One region of the Thalassobacillus hwangdonensis genome, then DNA from elsewhere that is predicted to be linked to it. Evidence: riboswitches for the same ligand, from Rfam matches in the RefSeq annotation. Region 1 holds a riboswitch; the other holds the start of a gene.
What was found. Region 1 has a riboswitch for preQ1 ahead of queC (7-cyano-7-deazaguanine synthase QueC). Riboswitches for the same ligand answer to the same signal wherever they lie in the genome.

Region 1 (15,413 bases):
TGCTTCTAATGTAGCCTGCTATGATAAATAGAAGAAATAGGACAGCTGTAACAGGGTAAGCCAACCATTTTTGTGTACGTATGATAGAGGTATTGGAGGAGTGTTTTCGCTTGACCTTATATAGGTTGGCACGTTTCTGGTCCTCATCCATCCTGAACTTCGGGAGCTTGTGGAAGTTGAATTCATCTCCATCATTAGAGGACATGGTAAGCATCTCTCCCTTCCGCTTCCAGGTACTGGCGTAATTTTTTCTTCGCGCGATAAAATGTGGTGTCCACTTTACTATGCGTACAGTGCAGTATCTTAGCAGTCTCTTCTGTACTCAGTTCCATCACCCCTCGCAACAGAATGACTTCCCGATAGTTCCGCTTCAATCGATTAATCTGCTTATATAATTGAGTGTTTCGCTCTTCCACCATCATTCTTCTGGCTGGATCTGAGGAATCAACCGGCTCTTTTTGAAAGGTCATCCACTGTTTCCACTTATTCTTGCGATGATAATCAAGAGAAACACGTCGTGCTATCGTAAATAGCCACGTTTTTGGGGAGGAGTCATATTTGAACGTTTCCTTACGCTTCCAGGCTTTTACGAACACGTCCTGAAGCAGATCGTCCACGTCCGTTGACTTATTGTAGTAAACCAAAAAGTTATATACGTCCTGACTATACAGGCGGTACCACTCTTCCAACTGATCATCGTTCATGCTCCTCCCCCTTTCCTCACTTATTAGACGTAATTTTTGAACTGCATCTTACATTTTCCCTATAAAAAAACGCACAAATTATTTGTGCGCATCGTCAAAGTCTATGTACCTTTACTTTTCATTGAGCTTTTTCTCGATTCGGTTCATTTTTTTCACGAGAATGATGACGCCGATGATGACTGCAAGCGGTAATCCCCACGTAATGAGCGAACCAAGTACCATTATAAAAATCGCAGATGGATCCATCGTTTCATCCTCCTTTTACAAATTCTCTTAGTCTTACATTACCACAATATGTAAAGCAAACAAGGGTGGACAACGTTTATTTTCCTTCTTCAAACATATATATCAAAGAGACAATCTATGAAGGAGTGGAGCTGATGAATTCCCAAAATATGTCCATCTATTCGGTCATCGATCCTTATGTGTATCAGACGCTGCAATCGATTGAAGGGTCAGCAGTTGTTGTACAGACCACACAAGGTTCGTTGCGAGGACTATTGAAAACGGTCATGCCTGATCATGTGGTCGTCGAAGTAAGCGGAGCACCATTTTTCATACGAATCCAGCAAATTGTTTGGGTACATCCACAGGCTTGAAAGGAGGAATGACATGTTTAAACGACTGAATCGCATGCAGATTGCGCTGACCATTCCTGAGCACGGGGATGCAAATGCAGCCGCTGCCGTACAGGAATTGCTCGGCGGAAAATTCGGTGAGATGTCTACGTTGAACAACTATATGTACCAAAGCTTCGGCTTCCGGAATAAGAAAAAATTCAAACCCTTTTATGACCTGGTTGCCAGCATTACAGCAGAAGAATTCGGCCATGTGGAACTCGTCAACAATTCGATCAACCTTTTGACACGCGGAGTCACTTTCACAGGCGATCCTGATATTACTCCGATGCAAAACGGCTTGAATAAAAGGAATACCTATCAATTCATCGCAACTGCTCAAACGGCACTTCCTGGTGATTCAATGGGAAAATCCTGGTCAGGAGATTACGTATTCAACAGTGGAAACCTGGTTCTAGATCTGCTGCATAACTTCTTTTTGGAATTAGGTGCGCGGACACATAAAATGCGTGTCTATGAAATGACGGATCACCCGACCGCACGGGAAATGATTGGTTATTTGCTTGTACGGGGTGGAACCCATGCGCTCGCCTATGCAAAGGCGATTGAAATCGCCACAGGTGTGGATGTGAAGAAAATGCTGCCGGTGCCTGATTTGAGTAATGAAAAGTTCGATTATGCCAAGCCGTTCATTGAACAAGGACTGGATAACATCCTCTACACATGGAGTGATACCGATTACAAAGACATCAATAAAATCTGGAAAGGAACGAATCCTGAGACCGGCCAGCCGCTGAAAGTGATCGAAGGTACACCGGAAGGCGCTCCAATTCCTGACCTTGATGACCTTCCGGAAGAGTTTGCACCAGGTATTGACCGTGATGACTACGAACGGATCGCGAAGAAGCTGATGGAGAATTTGTAATGACTGGAACCACTGAAGCGGAATGACTTCACTCTCGGTACTTAGCAATTGATTTTGCATGATACCTACCATTACGATGTACATAACAATGCCGTTGGAGTGAACCGAATGCCGAAAATACGTGTAGCAGGATTTCTCGTTCTAATAATTGCTATTGCAAGCTACTTGTTACGTCCAAAAGTGAAGCTTTCCGATATTGAACAACAAAACACAGGATTGTATCCTGATACCCCGATACCGATTGAACCTGGCGACCTGCTTTTTTCACCGACCGGAAAAAGCGAATCGAAATATGTAGGTCATGTTGGAATCGTCGATGCTGACGGCAACGTCATCCACTCGATTCCAGCAGGATTGAAAAAAGATACGGTACTGGAATACTTTCGCAAGTTCCGTGCGATCAAGATCTATAAGCCTCACAACCCTGAGACAGGAGAAAAAGCAGCCCGTCATCTAGCATTATTGTATGAACATCACCCAAAAGCAGCCTACCGCATTCTCACGCCGCTGAATGATATGGAGGAACAACAGTACTGCACGAAAATCGTCTGGCAATCGTATTATCATGGGGCGGGAGTAAGCCTTGGAAGAATAAAACCTGCCTGGAAGGCGATCCACCCGTCGCTCTTGAAAGATCGCCGCCACCTGAAAAGAATGTAAAAGAAGGGACAGCACTTCACCGATTTAAAGTGGTGAGGGACTGTCCCCATTTGCACTAAAGAGTAAGGGATAACTGCTTTAAGTTATCCCTTACTTTTTAATTCTTATGACGTAGGAGCGGATTTCTTTAATTTTTCCGTTTTTGAATGTGTTGAAGCGATACGTATCACAAAAGGCGTACGTTTTCTTCCCACCATTTTTATCAATCATTTCGACTACGCCCTCTAAGGCTGCAGTCAGTCCATGGGTGATGATGGAGTGAATGGTCAACGTTGTATCAGGGCCATGCCAGCCCATTTCTCTGCATGCCTCTCTGAACGCTTCCTTTCCCTTTACAAAAGGGCCGCCCACTTGTGTCCACTGAATGTCATCAGTTACATGTTCAAGTACATTATCAAAATCCCCATGAACGAATGCTTCATTCATTTGCTGAAGGACCTTCCCTTTTTCAGTAGCCATACTTTCTCCCCTTACTCTTTCGCTTCGGTTGTACTTTCCACTTCTACACCTTTCAATGCCTGGGAAGCGAGACGGTCTGCTTCGCGATTTTCCTTCCGTGAAAGATGAACGAACTCCGGAGTGACCCCCATATCGGCCAACTTTTCATCAATCCGGTCTGCCCATCGTGACAACTCTTCCTCCAAACATGGCCACTCATCATTCATCTGATTGATGACAACCTGGGAATCGCCGACAAAGGTGACAGGCATATCATGGACTCCCATCGCTTCCAGTTCCTGAATCGCCAAATGCAGTGCTGCATATTCCGCTTCATTATTCGTCTGCAATTCATCGACCAATGCATTCTTCCGGAGGCGCATCGACTTGCCATTCTGTTCAAAGTAGATCGCACATCCCAGTCCAGATCTTCTGGTAGACAAGTCAAATCCACCATCGAAATATACTTTCACATCATGAGGCTCTGTTTCGATTTCCTTCAATTGTGCCTTCAGTTCTTTAAGTGTCCACGTGGAATCATGGGTATCCACGAAAGACACTTCTTTCGCCCTGCCTGTCCGTTCCATATCTTCAGCCAACACGATCGCTTTTCCTGCCGGCATCACTTCTGTAAAACAGGAAGTCTTCAACCCTTTCGGTGTCCGATACGTCCATTCAATCCTGACCTTCAATCTCCGCACCTCCTCATCGGATTCTACGCCTTAGTTTGGTTCCATTCGCTCTCCAATATTCCATAGACCATGTGATCGACATAGTTACCGTACAGCCGCTCCGCCTGACGGATACGACCTTCAAAGGTGAATCCTAACCGCTCAGGGATTGCTCTGCTTTTGGCATTCCCTTCCGCCGCACGGATATCCACTTTGTTCATGTCCAATTCAGTAAATGCATAGTCTACCAATGCACAGACTACTCTCGTCATAATCCCTTTTCCCTGATATCCTTCACCTAACCAGTAACCAATATAGGCGGTATCATTCGCACGATTCAATTCATTGAACCCTGCTGTACCAACAATTTCACCTTTATATAAGATGAGTGTAGTTAAACTGCGCTCTTCAAGAAATCCTTTCCTTGTCCCTTCCAAAAAGCCTTTTGTATCTTCTATAGTAGTCGTGCCATCCACCCACGGTAACCATTCTCTTAAATATTTTCTTGAAACATCCGTCAGTTCAAATACTTTTTCCGCATCCTTCAATTCGGGCAGTTTCAATGCTAATTCTTCATCAATCGTATGTAGAAACATTATTTTCCCCACTTTCCTCTTATGTTGGACTATTTATCTTCGCTTTTAATATCGGCATTTCCTTCTTTCGTAAAAGAAGTCATTCATCTGATAGAATAGAAGAATGAAAGTTATGTGATGTCACAGGAGGATTTCCTATGTTTGAAATAAAACCTTTCCCTGAGCTGTCCTGGTCAGTTTCCCGTCATAAGACGCTGATGGACTGCCCGAGAAAATATGCGTATGACTATTACGTTTCCCATAATGGCTGGCTACGCGATGCGGACTCACTGGCCCGCCATACGTACCGGCTGAAAAAAATCACCAATTTGGAAATACATTTCGGAAGTCTTGTCCACGATGTCATCTATCATGTCATCCAGGACTACTTGAAAACAGACCGTATCCCTTCTGAAAACGCACTGATCGAACGGATCCGGAACCAATTGAACCAAGGTTTCATTGAATCGACCAAAAAGGAACACCTTTGGCATGATAAACCGAATCGCTACACGATGCTGCACGAAATCTATTACAGTCAGCACCAGCAACTACCGAAAGAAAAGATAGAAAAAATCAAATCCCGACTGGACGCTGCTATTGTTCACTTTTTTAAGAGTCGAACGTTCTCCGATATTCAGAAAAAGGAAAAGATGCAGTTCATCGAGTCAGAGAAGTTCCGGTTCATGACAGTCGGAGATGTGAAAATCTACGTCGTGATGGACTTCCTTTATCGAGACTTGAAAAGTGATAAATGGATCATCGTAGATTGGAAGACTGGTAAAGCGTCGTCAGAAGACCGGAATCAGCTGGCTTTATACGCCCTGTATGTAAAACAGCGGTTCAATATTGAGTCGCTTGATCAAATTGTCATCCGTAACGAATATTTGCTCGAAGGTACTCATCAGGAATATAAGCTCAATGAAGCAGATCTGACGAATGTGCAGAACCTGTTCGGCATGAGCATCCAGGAAATGATGAAGTACCTGGATGATATCAGCAAGAACCAACCAATGGACCTCGAGCATTTCCCTCAGTATCAGGAAGAAAGAAAATGCTCTCGGTGTAATTACCAGGAGCTATGCTTTGGCTGAGATTTGGTCAAGGACACGATTCAGTTCCATGTCACCCATGGAAGCAAGCTTCAACCGGTGGCCTTCAAACGACAATATGGCTGTGACAGGGTTCGGTACCATCACGCAATGGAGGCCTGCTGCTTTAGCGGCTTCCAGGCCATTTGCCGAATCCTCGAACACCACCGTCTCTTCAGGTGCTACCTCTAACGCTTCCACTGCCTGCAGATAAAGTTCCGGATCCGGTTTCACCCGATTCACATCATCTTTCGTCCGGATCACTTCAAAATAATTGAAGATATCGAACTTCTTCAAAAAGCCTTCCACCCAGCTTCGACTAGAGCTTGAAGCTAAACCGATTTTCAATCCCAGTTGTTTTGCGGACTGTAAATAATCGAGCACTCCTTCACGCAAAATCAGCACTTCCATCCGCTGCTGATAGAGTGCTTCCGTTTTTTCTCTGATTGCATTTCGATCCAACTGTACAGCATAAGTTTTATCCAAATGATCGAACAGTACATCGTCTGTAGTACCAATTGCGAGCGCAAATTCTTCCATAGTAAGGTCTACTCCGTATTCTTGGAGCGCATCTTTGAAAACGTCGAACCAGACAGATTCTGTGTCGACGATCAATCCATCAAAATCAAAAATTACTGCTTTCATTCTCTTCCCCCACCTTTTCAAATTATCAACTAGACACCGCGCACGGGTCTATTGTTTCAGTTCCGTTCAATCCCTATGTCTTTTTGCCTGATTATACAGGTCATTGGAAACATTTTATTCCAGCTTCATCTTCCTTTAACATTCATTTGCTACACTGAAACTGAATTCAATTATCTCACACAGGAGGATGAAAATGGTAAAAAACAGTTTCATTAAAGTTTTGGCGATCATGATGATCGCTGTCCTTGTCCTTACTAATTTCTCGACAATCAAGCCCGCTCATGCTGAGGAGACCGAAGGAATTTTCTTCTCGGAATATGTGGAAGGCAGCAGCTATAACAAAGCGTTGGAAATCTATAATGGAACGGGATCGGAGCTTGATTTAAGCACGATCACTGTCGAACTCTACTCCAACGGCAGCACCACACCAACCAACACGGATACACTCTCAGGAACTCTAGCCTCAGGAGATGTGTATGTCCTGTCGCATAGCAGTGCCGGCGATTCCATTCAGTCTGTTACGGATAAAAACTCCACTACCGCCAATTTCAATGGCAATGATGCCGTAGCACTTAAACAGAATGGCTCGATCATTGATGTAATCGGTACAATCGGAGATGATACAGACTTCGGCGCAGACAAAACTCTTGTCCGTAATGAAGCTGTAACCACCGGAAGTGATACCTTCACGATTGAAAACTGGGATGCACACGCGAAGGATACATTCACCTATTTAGGAGCACATCTCAGTTCCCCATCCGATCCGGAAGATCCTCCTGCATCAGGAGAAATGACGATTGCAGAAGCCCGGAATCAACCGGTCGGAACAGAAGTCACGGTGACTGGCATTGTACTTGCAGACAATGATGCCATTGGAGGCTCTAAATTATCTACATACATCCAGGATGAAACCGCAGGCATCAACCTATTCGCTTTCGATCCATCTGCTTTTCCTAATCTGAAAGAAGGGGATGAAGTCATGGTGAAAGGAAAGCTGGACAGCTACAAGAAATTGCTGGAACTCGTTCCTACCGAACTCACGAAGTTGTCAGAAAACAACCCACTTCCCGCACCAGCAGAAGTCACATTGGAAGACCTTCAGAATGCTTCAGTTGCAGAACCATTGGAAGGACAGCTTGTCCATCTGACTGGCTATGTGAAGGATGTACCTGCAGACCCTGCAGGTGGCGGTTATAACATCAGCCTGATTGATGAAAACTTCAATGGAACAACGCTCAGAGTTATCGAAGGTTCGATGGATGTTGGAGAGATCCAGTCTGGAACCTGGTACGACATTACAGCAATTTTGAGTCAATATGATACGTATCAAATCATTCCTCGCTCACTGGATGACTTGCAGGTTTCAGCAGAACAGCCGGAGATCCCTAGCGTAGCTGGCGATTACGAAGCAACGGTGAAAAGTGTCGTCGATGGAGATACGATCCATTTGGAATCGCCAGTACTTGGCACTACGAAGGTCCGTTACGTGAATATCGACACGCCGGAAACTTATGCGGCTCATAACGATGATCCTGCAAGAGATACGATTAATGAAAACCAACAGCGGCTCGGTGAAGCTGCCAAAGTTTATATGAATGAACTGCTCCAACAGGGAGATGAAGTCATCGTCCGCGTCGGAGAAGAAGCTACCGATGACTACGGCCGTTTGCTGGCAGAGGTCATTCGAAAAGAAGACAATCTTAATACCAATTTGAAAATGGTACAGGAAGGCTATGCGGTCACCTACTTCCTCTACCCGATCAATGAAGACGTCTATCCGGATTATCAAGATGCAGTAAAAGCTGCCAAAGATGCGGAACTCGGCATTTGGAACCCGGAGGACCCACTCCTTGAGCTTCCATTCGTGTTCCGAGCGAATGATGATCAGAAAGGATTTTCAAAGTACGTCGGGAATTCCGATACAATGCTTTATCTTGCTCCTGAGCAATGGTCTGAAGTTCCAGTGGAAAAACGTGTATTTTTCTGGACAGAGGCTGAAGCCAATGAAGCAGGCTATACTCGATCCGATGACTATGATGGAGATCCTGAAGAACCAGAAGCACCTGCAGTGACCGTAGAAGAAGCAAAAGCATTACCGATCGGAACTGAAGTAACTGTCGAAGGTGTCGTCACTTCCGAATCAGGGCTTTGGGGAAGCAATGGTTTTTATATGCAGGATGATACTGCTGGTACCTATGTGTACCAAGGTGATGTTGATGTAAATCCCGGAGATGTCGTACGACTTACAGGAAAAACCGATGAATATAACGGAGAATTCCAGTTGGGAAATGTCTCTAAGTTGGAAGTGACCGGTACTGCTGCTATTCCTGAGCCCGTTTCCGTTACACCTGCAGAAGTGAATGAATCCAACGAAGGTTCACTCGTACAGCTGGAAGACGTAACAATCACTGATTTACGAGAAGCAAATGCTTACGGAACCACCGAATTCACCGCTGTCAAAGGCGATGAATCCGTCCTTGTCCGACTCGACAGCCGTACAGGAACCACATTCGAAACTTTTCCATATGGTGAAGGAGATCGGATTACGATTACCGGCCTCTCCGGAGAATTTAATGGGACGAGACAACTGAAGCCCCGAGGGATTGAAGACTTGGTCGAAGCGCAGGTCTCCCCTACTGAACAATTGGAACTGGATATTGAGCAATGGATGAACGGCGATCTGAGCTCAGAAGAACTTTCCCAGAAGATGATCATGTACGTGAACGACGGCACACTTACAAGTGAACAAATTTATGAAATCTTATTGGATGCGTTCGCGAATTTCCTGCAGGATGCGGACCGGAAAGATCGGATGCGCACGAAGGCTTCCATCAAGGTGATGAAGCTGACATTGGATCGCGTAGAAAAAGAATTCCGCAATTCCAAGGTCGAGGCGGTCATGGACCGTGTAGCTGAAAAGCAGCTGACTCACCGACTCGAGCGCCAGCAGGAGTGGATGAACCAGTAATAGAAAGATTAAAGAAAGGAACCGTTTTCGGACGGTTCCTTTTTTGCTTATTTCAAGTGATTTTCCATGTAAAATGAAATTTGGTACATATTTTTGAAACTTTTTGCCAGGGTGGTTGCTCTAATGGGTGACAGGAGGTTGAAAGATGGATGTAAAACTAGTAAAGAAAGCGATTAAAGGAGATGAGCGAGCGTTTGAATGGCTTGTCCGCGAAGAAAGCGACAAGCTCTATCGCACCGCTTATCTCTATGTAAGAAATAAAGACGATGCGCTTGATATCGTTCAGGAAGCTGTATGCAAAGCCTTCCTTTCGATTCACCAATTGAAGGAGCCTGCTTACTTCAGCACATGGCTTACAAAAATATTGATCCGGACTGCGTATGACTTCATCAAAAAGCAAAAGAAAATCGTACTTACCGGGGATGATTTCCTTGATCAGATCGCCCCTTCAGAATCTGTAGCAAAAGAGGATGAGATGGATCTTGCTCATGCAATAGCAACATTGGACTACCACTATCAGACGGTCATCATCCTTTTCTATTATCATGACCAATCGATTCAATCAATTTCTCTAACGATGGACAAGCCTGAAGGAACGATCAAAACCTATCTTCACCGCGGAAAAGCAGAGCTGAAGCGGATATTGGAAGGAGTCAACGTATATGGATAAAAAGTGGATGGATAAACAAATGAAGAATATTGAAGTGCCGAAAGATGAAGTGTTTCAAGCAATTTCAAAGGGAATGGAAGACGGCCGACAACAAAAGCGTCAGATGAAACGGAAAAAAGCATGGAAATTGAGTGGAGCCCTTTCAAGTACAGCAGCCTCTCTCGTTCTCGTATCTGGTTTCCTGTTCGCACCAGTTTCGAATGTATTGGCAGATGTTCCTGTGCTAGGATCCATTTATCAGAAGGTCGGTTCCAGCTTGGGCAATGAGTTGTATGTCAATGATGCAGTGACCGAACTTAACGAAACGTCTACGGATAATGGTGTGGATGTAACGATTACGAGCGCTTACTACGACGGGAATGTCATGGGGGTCACTTTCGAAGCAAAAGGAAAAGACCTCACCATTGAACATATGGATAAAGGCAACCGCCCTGTTGGTGGATTGAATTATCACCTATTTGATGGAAAAGATCAGAATCAATGGGGGTCCGGGAGTTCTGGTCTGAAGAAGGACGGAGATACGTTCATCGGATCAATTGAATTTTACAGTAGTGAGGCGAACATACCTAAAGATTTCACGTTACCACTCACATTCACGCATATGGCAGATGTGAATGGGACATGGAAATTTGATGTGCCGGTGGAGAAAATTCCTGCTGAAACAATTGAAGTAGATAGTCAAACAAACGGAATTTATGATGTAAGCGTCCACTCCATTACCAAAGGGAAAGCAACTACCTTGCTCGAATACAGTTACACAGTTGATAACAAAGATGATCACATCAACCTTTCTATTACAGACAATTTAGGGAACCGGTTAGCAAAGTCAAACTCGACAGTCATTGATTTCGTTGAAACTGATGGGAAGGTACAAAAGACGGTGCGTGAGCTTTTCAAAACCGGACTTGATGAGAATGTAACTTCACTGAACGTTAGTGCGGAGGTCGAATTGCAAGATAAACATGGCCACCACACATTGGATGATGCCGCACCATTCACCGTGAACAGTCCAAGATTCGACTACCAAATCACTGTGCATGATATGGCTGCTAAAGATGGCGAACTGACCCTCGACTACACGGTGGACAACATGGAAAATAGTTCTTTAAGGCAAGATATCCTGGACAATTTTGCTGAGTTCGTCAAACTCGTACCAAAGGAACATTTCCAACTGGATGACAGTGGTCATGCGAATTATTACTCAGAGATGATCGAGCACACGATTCGAAATACCACGGTGGAAAATTCGGAACAGGATAAATACCGTTACACATCCACCTTCGACCTCGCAAAAAGTAAGTCAATTGAAGATTATATGCTGATTGTCCCATTCCCTACGCTTAGTCTCAATGATGAGATAGTAGAAATGGATCCATTTACAATCGACTTGAAGTGACACCATTATAAATCCGTGGAGGCTGAGCCTCCGCGGATTTTTACTATGGATGCATCGCACGAACACGGAGCGATGGATGCAAATAAAGAAATCCTGCAATTAAGGTGACCATCCCACCAATTGCGATCGTCATCGAAGTTCCTATATATTCTGCCAGAACACCAGCACTGAATGCTCCGACCGGCATAAGCATCCACGTCATAAACCTGCTCGTGGCCTGTACTCTCCCTAACAATCGATCCGGCGTGAGCAATTGACGCAGCGTCACGATACAAGGACTTTGAATCGATGCACAAACGGTCCCGATAGCATTCGCCACAACCAAGAGGACAAACGATTGGACGTACGCGAACAGAATAATCGATCCTCCCCCAATTAATGCAGCTGTAAAGAGGATGTTTCCATAGGAAAACCTTTTTCTGAAAAATCCTGATGCAAGCGCACCGCCTACTGCACCTAAGCCACCGATCGATAAAAGAAATCCTATCTGCCCAGCAGTCAATCCGATTGTATCTTTCAAATGAAACACCATCAGTGTCAACAAAATTGTCGTTCCGAATATGGATAAGAACATCGACAAGTTGGTAAACAGAATCGGTCGCGTTTGAATGACAAAACGAAAACCCTCTTTAATCTGGAGCATCCATCCAGTTGATGCCTGCTTTTCTTCCGGTGGGGAAAGCTTGATACTGGAAACTGCCAAGAGTGCTGCAAAAAAACTGATTCCATTGATCACCAGCGCATAGCCTGGGTCATAAGCAGCAATCAGGATGCCACCAAGCCCTGGTGCAATAAATACTGACGTCTGGAAAATCCCGCTATTGATGGAATTTGCCAGTTGTAAGTCGGATGGACGAACGAGCCTCGGCAGTATAGCGAACTGAGCAGTGTTATACAGCTGGCTCAGCAGTCCGATTACAAATGCACCGATCAATAAGTATGTAATAGGAAGGTTTCCAGTCAAATAGGTAACTCCTAAAATCAATACAACTGTTCCTCTGAGCGCATCACAGACCATCAGAACTTTTCTGCGATCGAACCGGTCCGCGACGATTCCTAAAAATGGTTGGAGCAAAATTGGTAACCGCTCAAGAGCAGCGACCACCCCCATAATAAACGGAGATCCTGTCAATGCCAGCACAATCAAAGGAATCGCAATCAAATAGATCTGATCTCCGAAAAAGGACACAAAATTCCCGCCCATCAAACGAAATACCGGATAATTCACTTTGAATGATGGGTTTTCCTCATGTGCTTGAGATTGGTACTCTACCTGTCCCATACATTCACCACCCGATATAATCCTTCAATTCCCCAGCCAATGACTCCAACGCTTGCCGCTTCAATGTATAAACGCCTTTATCCACTTCTACAAGACGGCACGAACGGAGAATTTTCAAATGGTGATGAACCGTAGACTTTCCAGCATCCAATTGTCCATGCAAGTCCTGTAAGCTTTGGTCCTGCTCTGCTAATAGCTTGATGATGCGCAACCTTACCTCATCCCCTAGCGCCTTGTGCTTCTGCACGAGTGATGCACTGGGTGTGTACGCATCTCCTGGATGGATGCTTTCATTCGAAACAGGATAATAGAATACCTTCGACCCTTCGATATCCGCTTCGACATTCCACGGTCGGTAAGTGACGTGCGGAATCAACAACACCTTCTCTACTCGCGGTTCAGGTAGATAGGATATCCCCCCTGTCGCCCATTCGACAAAGGATTCTGGATGCATCGCAGTTTTATTTTTAACTTTAGCTGTAGCATCTCTCTCCAATATACCCTCAAGCTTATCTGCTTGTGGTTCCACGACTTCCTTGTACCATTTTTCCATTACCTCAGTCAGATGCTGTTTCAATTCACCTGTATCTTCGTTTGCAATATATTCAATGTAATTCGGAAAAAACGGATTGTCCCTCGTCACTTCTTTCAAATGTTCGATTGCTTCATTATGACCTTCCGAAGCTTTCCTGCGTTTATCCTGTAAATCATCCCCGAGGAATGGAATGGCAACAAATTTCAGACTTCTCCCGTCCATACGATCGATATACTCGATGAAATCTTCCAACCTATGAAAATCACCTTGATGCAGCAATTGTAATAGCGTTTTCCAAGTGTTGTTCTGTTGTACAAGATCCAACTGATCATTTAACTGATCGGAAAGTCTATTCCTTAACTTCCCCCACTCCGCTTTTGAAGTTTCCATCGTATCGAGCAGACGACCATTTGTTACTGCTGCAATTCCAAGCGCGCACTCCCAAAGCAAGGATTGAGCAATTTCTACTTTGTAGGTTTCTCGTTTTCTGCTTGTCGCAGTAAAAATTCCCATAACCTACCTCCATTCTTTTATATAATTCTATATTAATAGAATAAATAATTCAATATATTTAGAATATAAATTTGTAAATGTATGGTACATGACCGAATACACTTAACAGGAGTCCACTCAGATGCTATACTACTGCTTAGAAATGAATAAAAGTCTGCGTCAACCGATGCAGGAGAGGTTCTAGCAACACCCTCTATAAAAAACTAAGGATCAGACTATACCTCGCCTTAGGTATGGTTTTTTTATTTTAGTTCGGGTGTGTAGAATTCTCTTTTCTTGAAAGGAGAATTTTTTTAATGGAGAAAAACAATAAAGCTGTCGTCGTTTTCAGTGGTGGCCAGGACAGTACCACCTGTTTGTTCTGGGCGATGAAGCATTTTGATGAAGTAGAAGCTGTGACATTCCATTACAACCAGCGTCATGCGGAGGAAGTGGAAGTCGCAAAAGAAATCACGAATGATCTTGGAATCAAGCATGAAATATTGGATATGTCGTTATTGAGTCAATTGACGCCGAATGCGCTGACGAGAAACGACATCGAAGTGAAGGAAGGCGAAGATGGTGCCCTCCCTTCTACTTTCGTCCCGGGTCGCAATCTGCTTTTCCTTTCATTTGCAGCTGTGATGGCGAAGCAGGTGAACGCCAAGCATGTCATCACCGGCGTTTGTGAAACAGACTTCAGTGGATACCCTGACTGTAGAGACGTGTTTATCAAATCGTTGAATGTCACGTTGAACCTGTCGATGGATGAGCAGTTCGTGCTCCACACACCACTGATGTGGCTCGATAAAAAAGAAACATGGGCACTTGCAGATGAACTCGGAGCGTTCGATTTCGTCCGTGAAAAGACACTTACCTGCTACAACGGTGTGCGCGGGGACGGCTGCGGGGAATGCCCAGCCTGCAAGCTGCGTAAAAATGGCCTGGACCAGTATTTAGCCGAACAGAAAGGAGCGCAACGTTCATGACACTTGATCAATTCGGTTTTCGAATCGTTGAAGACCTTCAGAAATTTGAAAAAGACATCAAACGAAGCGAGCTGCGTTACCACAAGAAGCGCGTGCTGATCAGTAAGGAGTTCACCTTTGATGCCGCCCACCACCTTCATGCGTATGAAGGAAAATGCAAAAACCTTCACGGACATACGTACAAAGTCATTTTCGGAATCAGTGGTTACACCGATGACATCGGAATTATGATGGATTTCGGTGATCTGAAAAAAATCTGGAAGGATCAAATTGAAATCTACCTGGACCATCGATATATCAACGAAACGTTGCCTCCGATGAACACGACCGCTGAAAATATGGTCGTCTGGATTTATGAAAAGATGCAAGAAGCACTTGGAAAAGGCGATTATGATGGTGCCAGAGTGGAGTTCGTCAAACTCTATGAAACTCCTACAAGCTATGCTGAAGCACGACGGGAGTGGATGGAAGTTGAATAAATTCCCTGTACTTGAAATTTTCGGCCCTACCATCCAGGGAGAAGGAATGGTCGTTGGCAGGAAGACGATGTTCGTTCGTACCGCCGGATGCGACTACAGCTGTTCGTGGTGTGATTCTGCATTTACGTGGGATGGCAGTGCAAAGGATGAGATTCGTAGATTGACTGCTGAAGAGATTGTAGAGGAATTACGCTCGATTGGCGGAGATCAGTTCGATCATGTCACGATATCAGGCGGGAACCCTGCACTGCTCGTCCACTTAAAAGAATTGATTGACCCCTTGCACGCACAAGGCTGTGAAGTCGCACTGGAAAC
Region 2 (15,413 bases), 450 kb from region 1:
GTAAGAAAGGCTAACACCGCTTGAGCAGCCTCGATTGTTTCCACCTGTTGCTGCAGCCCCAACATTCCTTTAAGAAAAGTACCACTCAGCTGTACCGTCAGAAGAAAAAGAAATGCACCTGTCACCATCGGTGTGAACAGATTCAATACTTTCCCCGCCAACCGGGTCATTCCAAAGATCACCAGGAAAACACCAGTCAGGATCATCGCCATTTCCAGTACTCTCAGCGTTTCACCATAACTGCTCCCTTGCTGTGCTCCCGTCACTGCCATGACCGCGAAGATGCTGACCCATAAACCAGCAGGCCCTTCCATGATCGGAAGACGATGGCCGAGCCAGCCTTGAAGGAACGAAGTGATACCTACTACGAAAAATGTACGTTGCATCAGGCCGGATACCTCGGTGAAATTCATGTCGAATATGGCACCAATGACAATTGGTAAGGCGACAGCACTCGCCAATAAAAATACCAACCATTGAATCGTTTCTAATGTTGTCCTTTTCCATGTCGTCATTTGTTGCATCATGTTCTTTCTCCCATTATGTAATTTCCTGTAGATTTTTATCATTCCCTCTGAAAATAAAAAGGAAACCGCCACAGGAGGGGCGGTTGTGTTCAATCTTGTATATTCATCAGTTGTTTCAATTCATCTTGATTCGTAAGCAGATCTTCAAGTGTATAGTTGTCGAACACAGTTAGAAAAGCCTGCAATGCATCGTTCAACACATGCTTCAGCTTGCAGGAAGGCGTAATGACACATTGGTTAATGTCTCTATCGAAACATTCCATCAATACGAAGTCATCTTCCATCTTCCTGACCACTTCGCCTACATTGATTTCCTTCGAGGATTTAGCCAGCTTTATTCCGCCTGCCCTTCCCCGAATGGTTTCGATCATTCCCATCTTATTCAACTGATGGACAATCTTGCCTAAGTGGTTCTCTGATATATCGAATACTTTTGAAATCTCTTTGATACTAGCCAATTCTCCATCTGGTTTAGACCCTGTATAAATCAACACACGTAAAGAATAATCCGTGTACTTTTTCAAACGCATGAAGGGTGACTCCTTACTAGTAGTTAGTTTTATTCATGGTATCATACCAAACCTGCCTTGTCTTAATGGATGCCTGAAAATGTTTCATGTGAAACGTTAACGGAATCGTCACAAAACACACATTTATAATACAGGTTTAATGTTAGAATAAAAGATGTACAAAACATACATCTTTTAGAAAAGGAGTTTGGTATGATTATGGCTACACAAACTGCTGAACGTCTGGATCAACAAACAATCGACACGGTGAAATCTACGGTGCCCGTGCTTGCAGAACATGGAGAAGCAATCACAAAAAGGTTCTACCAACTGTTATTCGAAAACCATCCGGAACTGAAAAATATATTCAACATGGCAAACCAGAAAAAGGGACGCCAGCAACAAGCATTGGCGAATGCAGTATATGCCGCTGCTCAATACATTGATAATTTAGGTGCGATTCTACCTGCAGTTAAACAAATCGCGCATAAACACCGCAGCTTGAATATTAAAGCAGAGCATTACCCGATTGTCGGTGAACACCTGTTGCTTGCGATCAAGGACGTGCTTGGTGACGCTGCGACAGATGACATCATCGAAGCCTGGGGAAAAGCTTATGGAGTCATAGCGGATGCATTCATTTCTGTTGAAGCAGACATGTATAAGGAAGCGTCTGAGCAGACTGGAGGATGGATCGACTACCGATCCTTCAAAGTCGCAGGAAAAGTAAAAGAAAGCGAAGTGATCACTTCCTTCTATCTAAAGCCAGTAGATGGAGGCAAGCTTCCTACGTTCCAACCAGGACAGTACATTACAGTTAAACTCGACATCCCTGGTGAAAAATATACGCAGTTGAGACAATACAGCTTATCCGATTCTCCTGGTAACGATTATTTCCGGATCAGTGTGAAGCGTGAGGATGAAACACCTGACAAACCTGCCGGCAAAGTCTCCTCCTATCTGCATCAGAACATCGGTGAAGGAGATGTAATTGAAGTAAGCGCGCCTGCTGGTGATTTCGTACTTGAGACAGATTCGAAGAAACCTCTCATCCTCATCAGCGGTGGGGTCGGCTTGACACCAATGATGAGCATGCTAAAAACTGCTGCAGCAGTCACGCCTGATCGGGAGGTCCACTTCATTCATGCAGCAATCAATGGTACGATGCACGGATTGAAAGACGACTTGAAAGAAATGGCACAAACGAATAGTAACGTGCACACCCATATCATCTATGACTCTCCTACAGAGGAAGATATCAAGCTTCAATCCTTTGATAAAGAAGGATACATCGAAGGGCCATGGCTTACTTCCATCGCTCCGGAAGAAGGAGATTATTACTTCTGTGGTCCTGAAGGGTTCATGAAAGCGGTCAACAGCTTCCTGAAAGAAATGAATGTTCCTGAAGAAAACATTCACTTCGAGTTCTTCGGTCCTAAAGGAAGTTTGGAAGATTGATTTTAAACTAGCTACTTAAACGAAATACCCCCCGGACAAATGTAGAATTTATCCGGGGGGTATTTTTTAATTGAATACATTCACGCTTCGTCAACATACTTCGCTTTCCGTGGACACGGCCTCAGTCTCCTCAGAAAGCCAAAACCGCTTTCCTGCGGGGCCTTTGGACTCGTGCTTTTCCCACCGGAGTCTTCGTATGTTGACTACGCTATGCTATTATCATTTTCAAACTAGAGTTTTTTCTCACAACTCATTTTCTTTTATTCTTCTAGAGTTGATGTGTCTCCTGTTGGAAGTCCGAGCTCCCATGATTTCAGAAGACGACGCATGATTTTACCACTACGCGTCTTAGGAATGCTGTCTTTGATCTCAATTTCTCTCGGTGCCGCATGTGCACTCAAGCCTGTTTTAACAAACTGACGGATCTCCTCCAGCAATTCATCAGATTCTTCATACCCATCCCTCAAGGTAATGAATGCTTTGATGATTTCACCACGCTCAGGGTCCGGTTTACCGATGACACCGGCCTCCGCAACTGCTTCATGCTCGATCAGCTTACTTTCCACTTCGAATGGTCCGACGCGTTCTCCAGATGTATTGATGACATCATCCAGACGGCCCTGGAACCAGAAGTAACCATCTTCGTCCTGGTAAGCACTGTCTCCAGACACATACCAATCTCCAAGGAAATAGCTTTCATATTTGCCAGGATTGTTCCAGACTGCACGCATCATGGACGGCCAGCCTTTTTTAAGTGCAAGGTTCCCCATCTGATTCGCTGGTAGTTCGTTCCCATCATTATCAACGATTGCTGCCTCTATGCCCGGGAATGGTTTACCCATCGAACCAGGGCGCATGTCCATCGCTGGATAGTTACAGATCATCATGCCACCTGTCTCCGTCATCCACCATGTATCATGAATGCGAAGATCGAAGGCTTTCATCCCCCAGCTGATCACTTCAGGGTTAAGCGGTTCACCGACACTCAAGATATGGCGAACAGAGGATAGATCATGTTTCTGAGCCGTCTCCGCCCCAGCTCCCATCAATTTACGGAAAGCGGTTGGTGCAGAATACCAGACACTCACATTATGATTGGACAACGTACTGTACCAATCATCTGGTGTAAATCGACCTCCACGGATGACATTCGTAATTCCGTTCAACCATGGAGCGAAGATTCCGTAGCTTGTTCCAGTGACCCAGCCCGGGTCAGCCGTACACCAATACACGTCGTCTTCCTGCAAGTCCAATACCCACTTCGCAGTCTGATAGTGTTGTAGCATTGCATTGTGTACATGGTAGACGCCTTTAGGTTTTCCAGTGGACCCAGATGTATAATGCAACAGCATTCCATCTTCAAGGTCTACCCATTCGATATCAAAGTCCTTCGAAGCTTCGTCCATCTCTTTGTGGTAATCGATGAAAGTATCCGATGTTTTGTCATGGTCACCTACAAGAACGACTTGCTTCAAATGCGGAAGCTGCTCTAAAGGTACTCGCTCCAATAATTCCGGAGTAGTGATAAGCATCGTCGCTTCACTATCCTCCAGACGATCTCTGACCGCTTGTTCCATGAATGCTTCGAACAATGGTCCTGCAATCGCTCCTACTTTAAGGATTCCGAAGAATGCCGCATAGAATTCCGGGCTTCTCGGCATGAACAGAAAGACGCGGTCGCCTTTTTTAACATCATATTTTTTTAATACATTCGCAAATTTATTACTGCTGAACTTCAAGTCTTCAAATGTGTGCTTTTCCTCGCGGTCCGGTGCTGAATATATAAGTGCGACTTGATCTTTTTTATCAGGATTGTCTGCGTGGCGGTCAATCGCTTCATGCGCAATATTCACCTTGCCTGTTTCACTCCAGGAGAACTGGCTTTTCACACTTTCCCAATCGAACTTCTCGTATGCTTCCTTGTAATCCTTCATGTTGTGCTCGCCTTTTCGTGCTGCAAGTGTTTTTACGTCCATCAAATCACCTCATCTTTTAGTTTGTAAACGGTTTCTTATGCCTGCAATAAAAAATGCCATGAGCAGGCAGCACACTTCGGTTTGATTTTTCAAAATATTCTTGCAGTACTATATATTTTAGACGAAGTAGCCAGGCTTTTAAAGTGAAATGGTATAAGAATTCCAAATTCGTGACAAAAGAAGTATGCAAGGAATTGACAGCGTATCGGAACCCTCCTATAATTAATGAGTCAAACATCAATAAATCCGTTGCAAACGGGAGAGGTTCTTAGCTACACCCTCGATAAAAAACTAAGGATATATGATCTTTCAGGCCATATCCCTTAGGATGTGGTCTTTTTTATTTGCTTATTTAAGAGTTAAACGATTCTGTGTTTTCGAAAAATGAAGAGGGAAATTGCGAGACTCCTACGGAAAAACGAATGCGTCGAGACCCCGCAGCGAAGTGAGGAGGCTTGACCGTTCGTCCGTGGAAAGCGAGTAGTTTCCCGACTCATTTAACAAATTTTCATATCGTTTAACAAACCAATATTTCTAGGAGGTTACATCATGGCTGGAAGAAATGAAGACAGTTTGAATTTGTCCCACCTGGGCAGTCAGGGGACGAGCTATTCTTTTGAATACGATCCAAGTGCATTGGAAACGTTCGATAATCAGCACCCGTATCGTGATTATTTTGTTAAGTTCAATTGCCCGGAGTTCACTACGCTTTGTCCGAAAACCGGACAACCGGACTTCGCAACTATCTATATCAGTTATATTCCTGATATCAAGATGGTGGAAAGCAAGTCATTGAAGTTGTACTTGTTCAGCTTCCGGAACCACGGGGATTTCCATGAAGACAGCGTCAACACGATCATGAATGACCTGATCGAGCTTATGGCTCCACGTTACATTGAAGTGTGGGGGAAATTCACTCCGCGCGGTGGTATTTCCATTGACCCTTACTGCAACTATGGAAAACCTGGAACGAAGTTTGAACAGATGGCAGATAATCGTTTGATGAATCATGATCTATATCCAGAGAATATCGATAACCGGTAATGAGGGATTGCTTGGATTCCTTACTCCCACAAGAAAGGAGAGGAAACCATGTTCATCTATTTGAATGCTCTATTCGTAGGGCTGCTTATATTAGCCAATATCCTGGGCGTGAAGTTATTCACGATCGGCGGCTATGTACTGCCTGCCGCTGTCATCGTCTACGTCATCACCTATTTGATTACTGATGTCATCGGAGAAGTGTATGGGAAAGAAGCGGCTAAAAAGACGGTCCAGGCAGGATTTTTTACGCAAATCATCGCACTTATTTTCATCGTGATTGCGATTCAGTTACCTGCGGCACCATTTTTTGAATCCCAGCAGGAATTTGAATCGATTCTTGGGGCAGGATTCCGCGTCATGCTCGCTAGTCTGATTTCTTACGTGGCAAGCCAGAATTTCGACGTTTTCATTTTCCACCGTTTGAAAGAAAAACAGGGGGAAAAGAAACTTTGGCTGCGTAACAATCTATCGACGATGTCGAGTCAATTGATCGATACGACGTTGTTCATTACGATTGCTTTCGTAGGTACAGTTCCAACCAATGTATTGATCAGCATGATCGCCACCCAGTATGTATTCAAGCTGATCGTAGCGGTCATCGACACACCGATTGCTTATCTATTAGTAAAGCTTGCAAGAAAGAACAAACCAGCCCAGCCCGCATATTGGTAAAAAAGGAGCCTTACACGAGGCTTCTTTTTTATATCCAGTCAGGCGGTGCCATATAGTTCCTTGGATGGATGGGAAACAACTCGCTTTCCTGTGGGGGATCTGGCAAGCTTCCTCGGGCATTCGCCCTGCGGGATCTTGCCTAGACCCTTCTCCCACGGGAGTCTCGCCATTTCCCATCCATCCTACTTGAATAAGGATCACACCTACAAAATTATTGAACCTCTGATTTTCCACTAATACCTTTGCTTGCAGTATGTAGTGGGTTTTATTCTCACCCATTTATATTATGATAAGGGTGGGAGGTAATACATATGAGTGAACCAACTGTAATCAATTCAACAGACAAGCCCCTTACACGGGAAAGCTTAGCCCGCAATTTGGAAGCAATCGGAGTCGAAAAAGGCGACATGCTTCTCGTCCACCTTTCAATGAAATCCCTTGGCTGGGTGGTCGGTGGACCAGTAACTGTCCTGCATGCATTGATGGACGTGTTGACGGATGAAGGTACACTTGTCATCCAGACACATACTCCTTCCATTTCAGATCCTGCTGAATGGGAAAACCCACCCGTACCGAAAGAATGGCATGATACCATCCGAAAAGAAATGCCATTATTTGAGCCGGCCCGTACTCCGTCCACCTATTTGGGTGTCATCCCTGAATTGTTTCGTACGTGGCCGGGTGTATTCCGGAGTAATCACCCGACATTTTCAATCGGAGCTTGGGGAAAGCACGCCAAGAGATTGACGGAACGCCATCCACTTCACTACGGGCTGAATGAGGAATCCCCTCTGGGAGTAGCTTATCGCTCCAACGCAAAAGTCCTTCTGATCGGCGTTGGCTATGATTCGAATACAAGCTTTCATTTATCCGAACATAAAGCCGGAACGAACAAGCAAATAAAAAGAGGTGCTCCATTACTTATTGATGGTACAAAAGAGTGGATGACATATGACGATATTGAACTTGACGAAGAACAGTTTGTCCAAATCGGAGAAGACTACGAACGAAACCATCCCATCACTAGATCGAATGTCGGCCAGGCGGATAGTCGTCTATTCCCTATGAAAGAAGCAGTCGATTTCGCTACCTCCTGGTTGAAAAGAAAGGGAGAAGAAAATGCCAATACGTAATTCCGTAAAAGCGATCATAACAGAAGGTGATTCCGTACTACTGACCAAAAACATGGACAAAGAGGGTGCCTTCTACCTGTTTCCCGGTGGTGGACAGGAGCATGAGGAAACGATGCACGATGCTTTACGTAGAGAATGCATGGAAGAAGCCGGAATCCCTGTGCAGGTCAATGAGCTCCTATATGTAAGGGAATATATCGGGAAAGACCATGAACATGCGGACTTTGACAGCGGAGTTCATCAGATTGAATACTATTTCCTTTGTGAACAGAACCCTGAAATGTTGAAAAGTGAACCTACAAACCCTGATGATCACCAAATCGGTATCGAATGGGTTTCAATTGCTGATTTGCATCATTACAGAATTTATCCAAATGCAATGGTCTCTTCATTGGTGGATTACTTCATCAAAAACCAACCTGGACCTGTTTACCTTGGCAATATCAATTGAAAAAAGCTTGAGGGCGGACGATCGCTCTCAAGCTTTTTTATTGTTAATCGTTTTTATACTGCATGTAGACAACTTGGGTAGCAAGGAAATCTTCGACCCCATGCTTGCCGTCCGTACCACCAAGTCCAGACTTTCGCATGCCGGCATGATACCCTTGGACAGCTTCAAAGTTCTCTCTGTTCACGTATGTTTCTCCGAACTTCAATTCATTGATGACTTTCATAGCTTCATTTAAGTCCTCGGTATAAACGGAGGAGGATAAGCCATAATCGGTATCGTTTCCGTATTCAATCGCTTCATCCAATGTGCTGAATGTCATGACTGGAATGACTGGCCCGAAGATTTCTTCCTTTATGATTTGCATGTCCTGTTTTACATTCGTCAGAATCGTCGGCTTATAGAAGAAGCCTTTATCCATTGAAGCGCGCTCTCCTCCAGTAACTATTTCCGCTCCAGCGTCGATTGCATTCTGGACCATTTTTTCTACTTCCTCCAACCGGTCTTTGCTCACAAGCGGTCCGACATCTGCATCCTTATTCTCACGCGGGTTTCCAACTTTGGCATCTTGGAAAGCCTGCTTCAGTTTGGAGATGAAGTCTTCAGCTACGTCTTCATGCACATACACACGCTCTGCGTTCGTACAAGCCTGCCCATTATTTGCAAGCCTCGAGATCTTTATGCTTTCTACTGCGACGTCGAGATCCGCGTTTGCAGTTACAATCGCCGGTGCTTTCCCACCAAGCTCCAGATTCACTTTAGTAATGCTCTGAGCGGCAGCTTCCATCACTTTCGTTCCGGCAGCGATGCTTCCAGTCATAGAAACCATATCCACTTTATCGTGCTTCGCCAGTGCGTTACCGATTTCTGACCCTGTTCCAGTCACCACATTATAGACACCAGCAGGAATGTCCTCCATCGCATCTACGATTTTCGTGAACTCCATTGCGGTATTCGGCGTCTGCTGGCTTGGTTTAAGAACGATGGTACAGCCGGTTACAAGTGCAGTTGCCACTTTCCTCGCCAAAATGAAGACTGGGAAATTCCACGGGACGATCCCAGCTACTACACCGATCGGCTTTTTATAGATAAGGATATTTTCGTTTGCTCGATCACTTGGAACAATTTCACCTTCAATTCGCCTTGCCCATTCGGACATATAGCGGAAATAATCAATAGCAAGATCGACTTCGCCGCTTGCCAGTTCATAATCTTTTCCCTGCTCTTCCTGAAGCAGGTCGATGAACGTATCCCGATTTTCCTCGATCTTATCGCCTAGTGCTCGTACAATTTTCCCTCGTTCGATATTCGGTGTCAGTTCCCACTCTTTTTGAGCCTTGAAGGCTGCTTCCACTGCTTTGTTGACATCATCTTCTGTGCCCCTGGGCGTCCTGGAAATGACCTCCTCGGTAGCAGGATTGATGATATCGATATATTCTTCACCAGAAGAGTTGACATAGCTTCCGTTAATGTATAATTGATGAGTTTTCAAATTTGTTACCTCCTGTATCGAAAGTTGGTAACCTTTTTCCTTTTCCATCATAAAGTTAAACACACGGATGCTTTTATGTACGAGTTTGGAAAAATAAGTTATACTGAACCTAACCTATGAAACGGGGTGACCATCGTGTTAATGAAGCACTGGACTTCCTGGATGTTCGTCACCGTAGGATTGTTGAACGTGGTCGTTGCTGTCATCTTGATTGGCCTGCTGGGCGAGAAGCTGATCGGACTGTTTTTCCTTGCATCAGGAGCTGTTTTTTCCATCGCTGGATGGGTGGACTGGACAGAACATACGACAGAGGAGAGAGCGAGCGATTGAGCGCTCTCTTTTTTTTGCAAAAGAAAAGGGTCAACCCTACAAGTGGTTGACCTTTGCACCTATTTTTCTTTCTGTTTCGTTTTTCCTGTCGCCAGTTCTTCAGAAAACTCCGCAGTAGCAGTCTGCAATGGATCTCCACTCCGTCCCATCGACTGTTGCTGTGTCCCGCTTCCTTTTTGGAACAATCGTTGGATGATATTCGAGCTTTGATTCCTTAGTAGGCTGACAACGACATTGCTGATGACCACGCTAACCAAGGTGAACAGCATTCCCCCACCTCTTCTGCCGCGGTTCATCTGTGATGTCCGCATTGGTAACAATCTTCCTAGTCTGGATAAACGATTCCGTCGGTACATGACACGCACCCTCCTCGATAATCGATTCACACCTGTTAGTTTTGATCAATGTAAATCGTTTATCCTTGGGAATAAATGGGTCATTTCCCCAAGCTGAACCCTTCGAATAATCGTCCCCCGAAAACTTCAAGTACATCGTCAACCAAGTCGATGATCGCAGCCTTTTCACCTCGTTTGTAAAACTGATCGAACGCCCCGATAAACCTTTCAGTAAAAAGCGGATCATATTCCTTTAATGCTCGCACCACCCATTTGGAATCGCCGATCCATTTCCCATTCGTACGTAAGACAAATTCATGGACTAAGTCCGCCAATTTGTTTGCTATAAAAATCGATTCGCCACGATTTTGACTACCGATAAAGTCATCCAAGGCATCCGTGATGAAGTACCGTTTCATTTCCACTTCTTTACGTGTCAACGCTTTTGGCCCCTTGTCCAATAGTGCCTCCGCTTCAGCTTTTATCGCTTTTGCCCGGCCATCATCTGTGATGATCCTTCCTTCGGCAACCATTCGCGGAAGTGACGGGCGAGCCCGTGCTATATCCTGTTCAAAAAACGGCCGGTAAGATTCCAGGTTATGTACAAACAGTTCCACTGGCCATTCATATGAAACCAATGATTCCCTGTAGGACTGTTCGACATTTTCATCAAAAATGACGATATCCAAGTCCGACGTTTTGGTTCCTTCCCCGCGAATGACACTACCTGCCAACAGTGCAACATTGCACGCAGGGAAATATTCTTCCACGATTAAAGCTGCGGTTTCTGGTGCTGTTTTCTTCATATTCTTTCTCCCCTATCAAAAGAGCTCTTACACAAAGGTAAGAGCCGCGTCTCAATTCACCGGGGTTTCCGTGACACCCCAGACTTTATCGTAAGCATTATAATCATTGACCGCTATATCCAGATCATGAAAGTAGCGATGGGCTTTCAGAACATTATTGATATCTTTCGACCCGTCTATAATTGCATCCATATACACGGATACATCTTCCATATCTGCTTGGAGTGTTTCCGAATCAAAGGAAGTACGGTCGATATAGGAAGTGAACTGCATCGCTATTTCCTGCTGTCTTTCCCAGTCCATTCCTGTTTCATAAGCGCCATACCCTGTCGTATCATTATAGAAATCATGGGCGACAGCGATGAATACTCCAACGTTTTCCGGTTGGAATCCACTATCCTCTGAAGCCTCTGTATCATCTGAAGCTACCGTAATCGCTGTCAAATCGCTCTTTGCTTTTGACACTTCTTCTTCATTTTCTCTGTCATCACCTGTTACTTCTGCTACCATAGTAAAACCGAAATATCCGGCACCGGCAACAATGATAACTACGACTAAAATCATGAAGAGCTTTGATTTAATGAACTTCCCCATTGGCATCCCCTTTTTAATACGCTTTTAACCAGTTTATACCAATGTGCTCCCAGATTCAATTTCAAACAATGGTGATATCCACAATATCGTGTAGCGATAAGGAGAATACTTCTTTTGAATCCACTTGAAGCCCATGCAGCCGCTTCTGTGTCATACAGACGGAATCCACTTTCCCGAGCGTAGTACGGTAATCGAAACCATCGTGGTGCTTGATCGAAATCGTCAAATTATCATTCACCGCCCGTTGCAGAAGAAAATCGATTTCCACAGCTTTTTGTTCATCCAGGATACCTTTTTCCACCCGTTCGTCTTCTTTCCAAAGGCTTTTCACCATTTGAACATGCTCCGGCAGCATCAATGAGGTCCATTTGATTGTACCCCGATCCTTGTTGTACTTATCCACCACGTTTCCCTCCAAATCGAACGTTTGTTCTAATTATACAAGATGCTTCCCAAAAGGTAAACGACCTAATTAAAAAGTTCTCAATCCAAACTTTGGATATTGCATAGACAGAAGTGTTTCAGCAAAGACTTCTACAAAGGAGCGATGCCTCATGAATATAGCGATTATCGGAGCTGGGATGGCTGGACTTTCATGTGCCATCACCCTCGAAAAGTATGGATACCAGGCAGATATTTTTGAACGTCGGGGCATGGTCGGAGACAGATTCATCTTTGCTGAAATCATGTCGCCGATCATGCATCCGCCTGTCAGTGACTCTGTCCAATTTCTATCTAAAGAATACGGCATTGATTTGAAGCCGACAAGCAATATTTCAAAAATTCATGTCCATTCTGCTAACGAGTCAGCAGTGATTGAAGGAAAGCTTGGCTTCATCAATATGAGAGGCAAGCATCCGGAATCCTATGAGCAACAGTTAGCTTCTCAGGTGAAAGCACCAATCCACTTCAATCAGACTGTCAAATACGAGAAGATTGCCAAGGAATACACCCATGTCATCCTTGCCACAGGTGATACGAAAGATGTCGAGCAGATTCAGTCGTTCAAGGCGGCTATGCTGGTAGAGTTCAAAGGAGCGATCGTAAAAGGAGAATTTGAGAGAAATCATGTACATACATGGTTTGACCATACGTTTGCACCGAAGGGGATGGTCTACTTCCTCCCTCACTCCTCTACAGAAGCAAGTCTTGTACTCGTCTATCCGCAATACCCTGAAAATGAAGGGAAGAATAAAGGGGACCTGTGGCAGAAAGCATATGAAAAAGCACAAAGTACGCTGAATCAGGACCTTCCAATTACAGACGAATTTTCTTTATCGGACTATATGGTGGGAAAAGCCATGAATCCACGAATCGGCAACACATTTTTCACCGGAAACTGCCTCGGTTCGATTTCCCCTTTTCTTGGGTTCGGGGAGTTCACTTCGATTCTTTCCGGTATTTATGCTGCATTGGATATTTGCGGAGAAGGCGACTATGTAGAACTGACTAAACCAATCATGCAAAAGTATCATGATTCCCTGACGTTACGTCGTTCGTTCGAAAAATTGAGCAACAATCAGATTGACCTGGTGACAAAAGCGCTAAAAGTAGAAGCCGTCGAAAAAGCACTGACAAGTCCGAATTTCAGCCTTCTGAAATTATTGAGTAAAGTCATCCATCCCTTTTCAAGAAATTAAAAAAAGCAAGCACTCGTAAAAGTGCCTGCTTTTTATTTATCTTGCAAAGACATGATTATCGATGATCGTCGTCACTTCTTTACCTTCCAAGTAAGCATTGGAAGCTTTGTCCGGGTTCCAGAAGAATAGAGAACCACGGTCATGGCCTTGATAAGCCAATGCTTCATTGACAGCCTGCTTGGAATCTTCACTTGCTGGGTCGTTGATGGAACCATTCAATACTGGTGAGAACTGATACCCGTCATAGATGACATCTTTTACTGAATCAGGGAACAGATCACTGTCTACACGGTTCAATACTACGGTAGCGACCGCTACTTTACCAGCATAGGATTCTCCCTTTGCTTCCGCTTCTACTAGTCTTGCAAGAAGCTCTTTATCCTGTTCTGTCACAGAATAAGGAATCGTCAGCGTTTCTCCTGGTACGATTTCGTTGCCGCTTTTACTATTGACTTCTTTGATATGAGCGACAGAAACGCCATATTTCTGACCGATTTTATACAAAGATTCCCCTTTGGAAACCTCATGGACACGTTCGTTTTCGTGTGCATCAACGTTGAAACTGAATGCAAACGCAGATGCTAGTGCAATTGTTGAAATGAAAAGTTTTTTGATCATTTCTTTCCCTCCCTTGCCGTTTATAAGGTAACACATGCAGGAGGAGGGTTCATTAGAGAATTGTTTCCAACCTTAGCAGCCTATTCCTTAACAGGAGGTGCACATAATCTCCTGTTTTTCTGTCGCTTTGAAAAAAGATTGAATCATGAAAAGGATTTTCATAGGATCATATCAAATAAGTAACAATAGTTAGAATTTTCAATCATCGGAGGTGGTTCCCCAGAAGGTAGAACGGTCAGGAAGGAATACGGCTATAAGCATATCTTTTTTAAGAATAGGGAGGTAACAAAGTTGGAAAATACGATTTTTTCGTTGATCCCACCGATATTGGCGATCGTCATGGTGCTGATTACCAGGAAAGTGTTACTGTCACTTGCTGTTGGTATTTTGTCTGCTGCTCTCTTACTAGCTAATTTCAACATACTTGAAACGTTGTCCTTAACATGGGGATCCTTTAAAGACATTTTTGTAGAAGATGGCGGATTATTCGGTGTCGTCGATACGTGGTACACCTATATTCTGCTGTTCATTGTAATGCTCGGAATCCTGACCGCATTCATGAGTATGATGGGCGGTACCAGAGCATTTGGTGAATGGATGATCAAACGTGTGAAATCTAGGATTGGGGTTCAGGTTGCAACTGCTATTCTTGGTGTCGCCGTCTTTATCGATGACTATTTCAATACGTTGGCAGTGGGCCAGATTGCACGACCGAGTGCAGACAGTCATAAAGTTTCGAGAGCGAAGCTTGCTTATTTGATTGATTCCACTTCTGCCCCCGTATGCGTAGTTTCACCTGTGTCCAGCTGGGGTGCGTATATCATTGCTACTATCGGTGGTATTCTCACTGCACAGGGAGTATCGGAATTCAGCGCACTCAGTGCATTCGTTCAAATGATCCCGATGAATTATTATGTATGGGCTGCACTTGGTACGGTGTTTGTCATTGCGCTCAGAGGAGTGGACTTCGGTCCGATGAAAAAGCATGAGATGCGAGCGATTGAGACCGGACAGGTGATGAGTGACAACCAAAAAGAAAGTAAAGGAACGAAGGATAAACTACCTACAAGTGAACACGGAAAAGTCAGGGATCTGATCGTACCGATTGCTGTGCTGTTCATTGGTACCATCATCAGTATGATCTGGACGGGACGTGCCGCTACCATTGAAGCTGGAGATCCTGTCACTGCGATCAATATTTTCGGTAATGCAGATGTCACTGCTTCCCTACTTTATGGTGGCATTGCTGCTGTGCTGACCGCTATGATTCTATTTATTGTCCAAGGTTCGAAAACCGGCAACTTGTCTGGTAAAAACTTCGGTTTAGGAATTTTTGAGGGAATTAAGGCGATGATTCCTGCTATTTCCATTCTTGTCGTCGCATGGATGATCGTAGCATTGATCGGTGAACTGCAGACCGGTGAATATCTGGCCGGTATTGTCCAGGAAGCCAACATCAGTGCGGCTTTACTTCCTGCCATTTTGTTCGTAATTGCTGGATTCATTGCATTCGCAACAGGAACTTCTTGGGGATCGTTCGGTATCCTGTTACCGATTGCAGGACAAATTGCAGCGGCTACGGATATCAATATGATTCTGCCAATGATGGCTGCCGTGCTGGCAGGTTCCGTATTTGGTGATCACTGCTCTCCGATCTCCGATACGACCATTCTGTCATCGACTGGTGCAGACTGTGATCATATGGATCACGTCACCACACAAATCCCTTATGCACTGACTTCCGCAAGTATCGCCTTCATCGGATACCTTGTTTCAGGTCTGACCGGAAGCACTTGGCTTGGGCTTGCTGTTGTAGCAGTATCCTTGGTTG

Region 2: it holds a riboswitch for preQ1, as region 1 does, so the genes downstream of both, queF (preQ(1) synthase) here and queC (7-cyano-7-deazaguanine synthase QueC) in region 1, are expected to answer to the same signal.

The regions. Positions count from the first base shown of each region.
Region 1 is NZ_JBHTKL010000005.1:457,739-473,151, reverse strand. It holds gene ACFQ2J_RS11870 (hypothetical protein) at 1-205, opposite strand, end outside; gene ACFQ2J_RS11865 (RNA polymerase sigma factor) at 195-704, opposite strand; gene ACFQ2J_RS11860 (hypothetical protein) at 816-950, opposite strand; gene ACFQ2J_RS11855 (YuzF family protein) at 1,085-1,303, shown strand; gene ACFQ2J_RS11850 (manganese catalase family protein) at 1,317-2,207, shown strand; gene ACFQ2J_RS11845 (hypothetical protein) at 2,316-2,867, shown strand; gene ACFQ2J_RS11840 (nuclear transport factor 2 family protein) at 2,958-3,326, opposite strand; gene ACFQ2J_RS11835 (reverse transcriptase-like protein) at 3,338-3,997, opposite strand; gene ACFQ2J_RS11830 (GNAT family N-acetyltransferase) at 4,021-4,572, opposite strand; gene ACFQ2J_RS11825 (PD-(D/E)XK nuclease family protein) at 4,710-5,645, shown strand; gene ACFQ2J_RS11820 (HAD family hydrolase) at 5,631-6,287, opposite strand; gene ACFQ2J_RS11815 (thermonuclease family protein) at 6,481-9,255, shown strand; gene ACFQ2J_RS11810 (sigma-70 family RNA polymerase sigma factor) at 9,401-9,925, shown strand; gene ACFQ2J_RS11805 (DUF4179 domain-containing protein) at 9,918-11,321, shown strand; gene ACFQ2J_RS11800 (MFS transporter) at 11,365-12,603, opposite strand; gene ACFQ2J_RS11795 (ArsR/SmtB family transcription factor) at 12,608-13,651, opposite strand; PreQ1 riboswitch class I at 13,820-13,864, shown strand; gene queC (7-cyano-7-deazaguanine synthase QueC) at 13,948-14,619, shown strand; gene queD (6-carboxytetrahydropterin synthase QueD) at 14,616-15,098, shown strand; gene queE (7-carboxy-7-deazaguanine synthase QueE) at 15,091-15,413, shown strand, end outside.
Region 2 is NZ_JBHTKL010000005.1:11,625-27,037, forward strand. It holds gene ACFQ2J_RS09240 (purine/pyrimidine permease) at 1-527, opposite strand, end outside; gene ACFQ2J_RS09245 (Rrf2 family transcriptional regulator) at 617-1,057, opposite strand; gene hmpA (NO-inducible flavohemoprotein) at 1,256-2,494, shown strand; gene acsA (acetate--CoA ligase) at 2,755-4,470, opposite strand; PreQ1 riboswitch class I at 4,726-4,771, shown strand; gene queF (preQ(1) synthase) at 5,020-5,514, shown strand; gene ACFQ2J_RS09265 (queuosine precursor transporter) at 5,563-6,186, shown strand; gene ACFQ2J_RS09270 (aminoglycoside N(3)-acetyltransferase) at 6,498-7,319, shown strand; gene ACFQ2J_RS09275 (NUDIX domain-containing protein) at 7,306-7,770, shown strand; gene aldA (aldehyde dehydrogenase) at 7,814-9,259, opposite strand; gene ACFQ2J_RS09285 (hypothetical protein) at 9,395-9,589, shown strand; gene ACFQ2J_RS09290 (hypothetical protein) at 9,649-9,945, opposite strand; gene ACFQ2J_RS09295 (nucleotidyltransferase domain-containing protein) at 10,026-10,730, opposite strand; gene ACFQ2J_RS09300 (hypothetical protein) at 10,782-11,324, opposite strand; gene ACFQ2J_RS09305 (YolD-like family protein) at 11,386-11,727, opposite strand; gene ACFQ2J_RS09310 (FAD-dependent oxidoreductase) at 11,879-12,964, shown strand; gene ACFQ2J_RS09315 (cell wall hydrolase) at 13,001-13,582, opposite strand; gene ACFQ2J_RS09320 (Na+/H+ antiporter NhaC family protein) at 13,874-15,413, shown strand, end outside.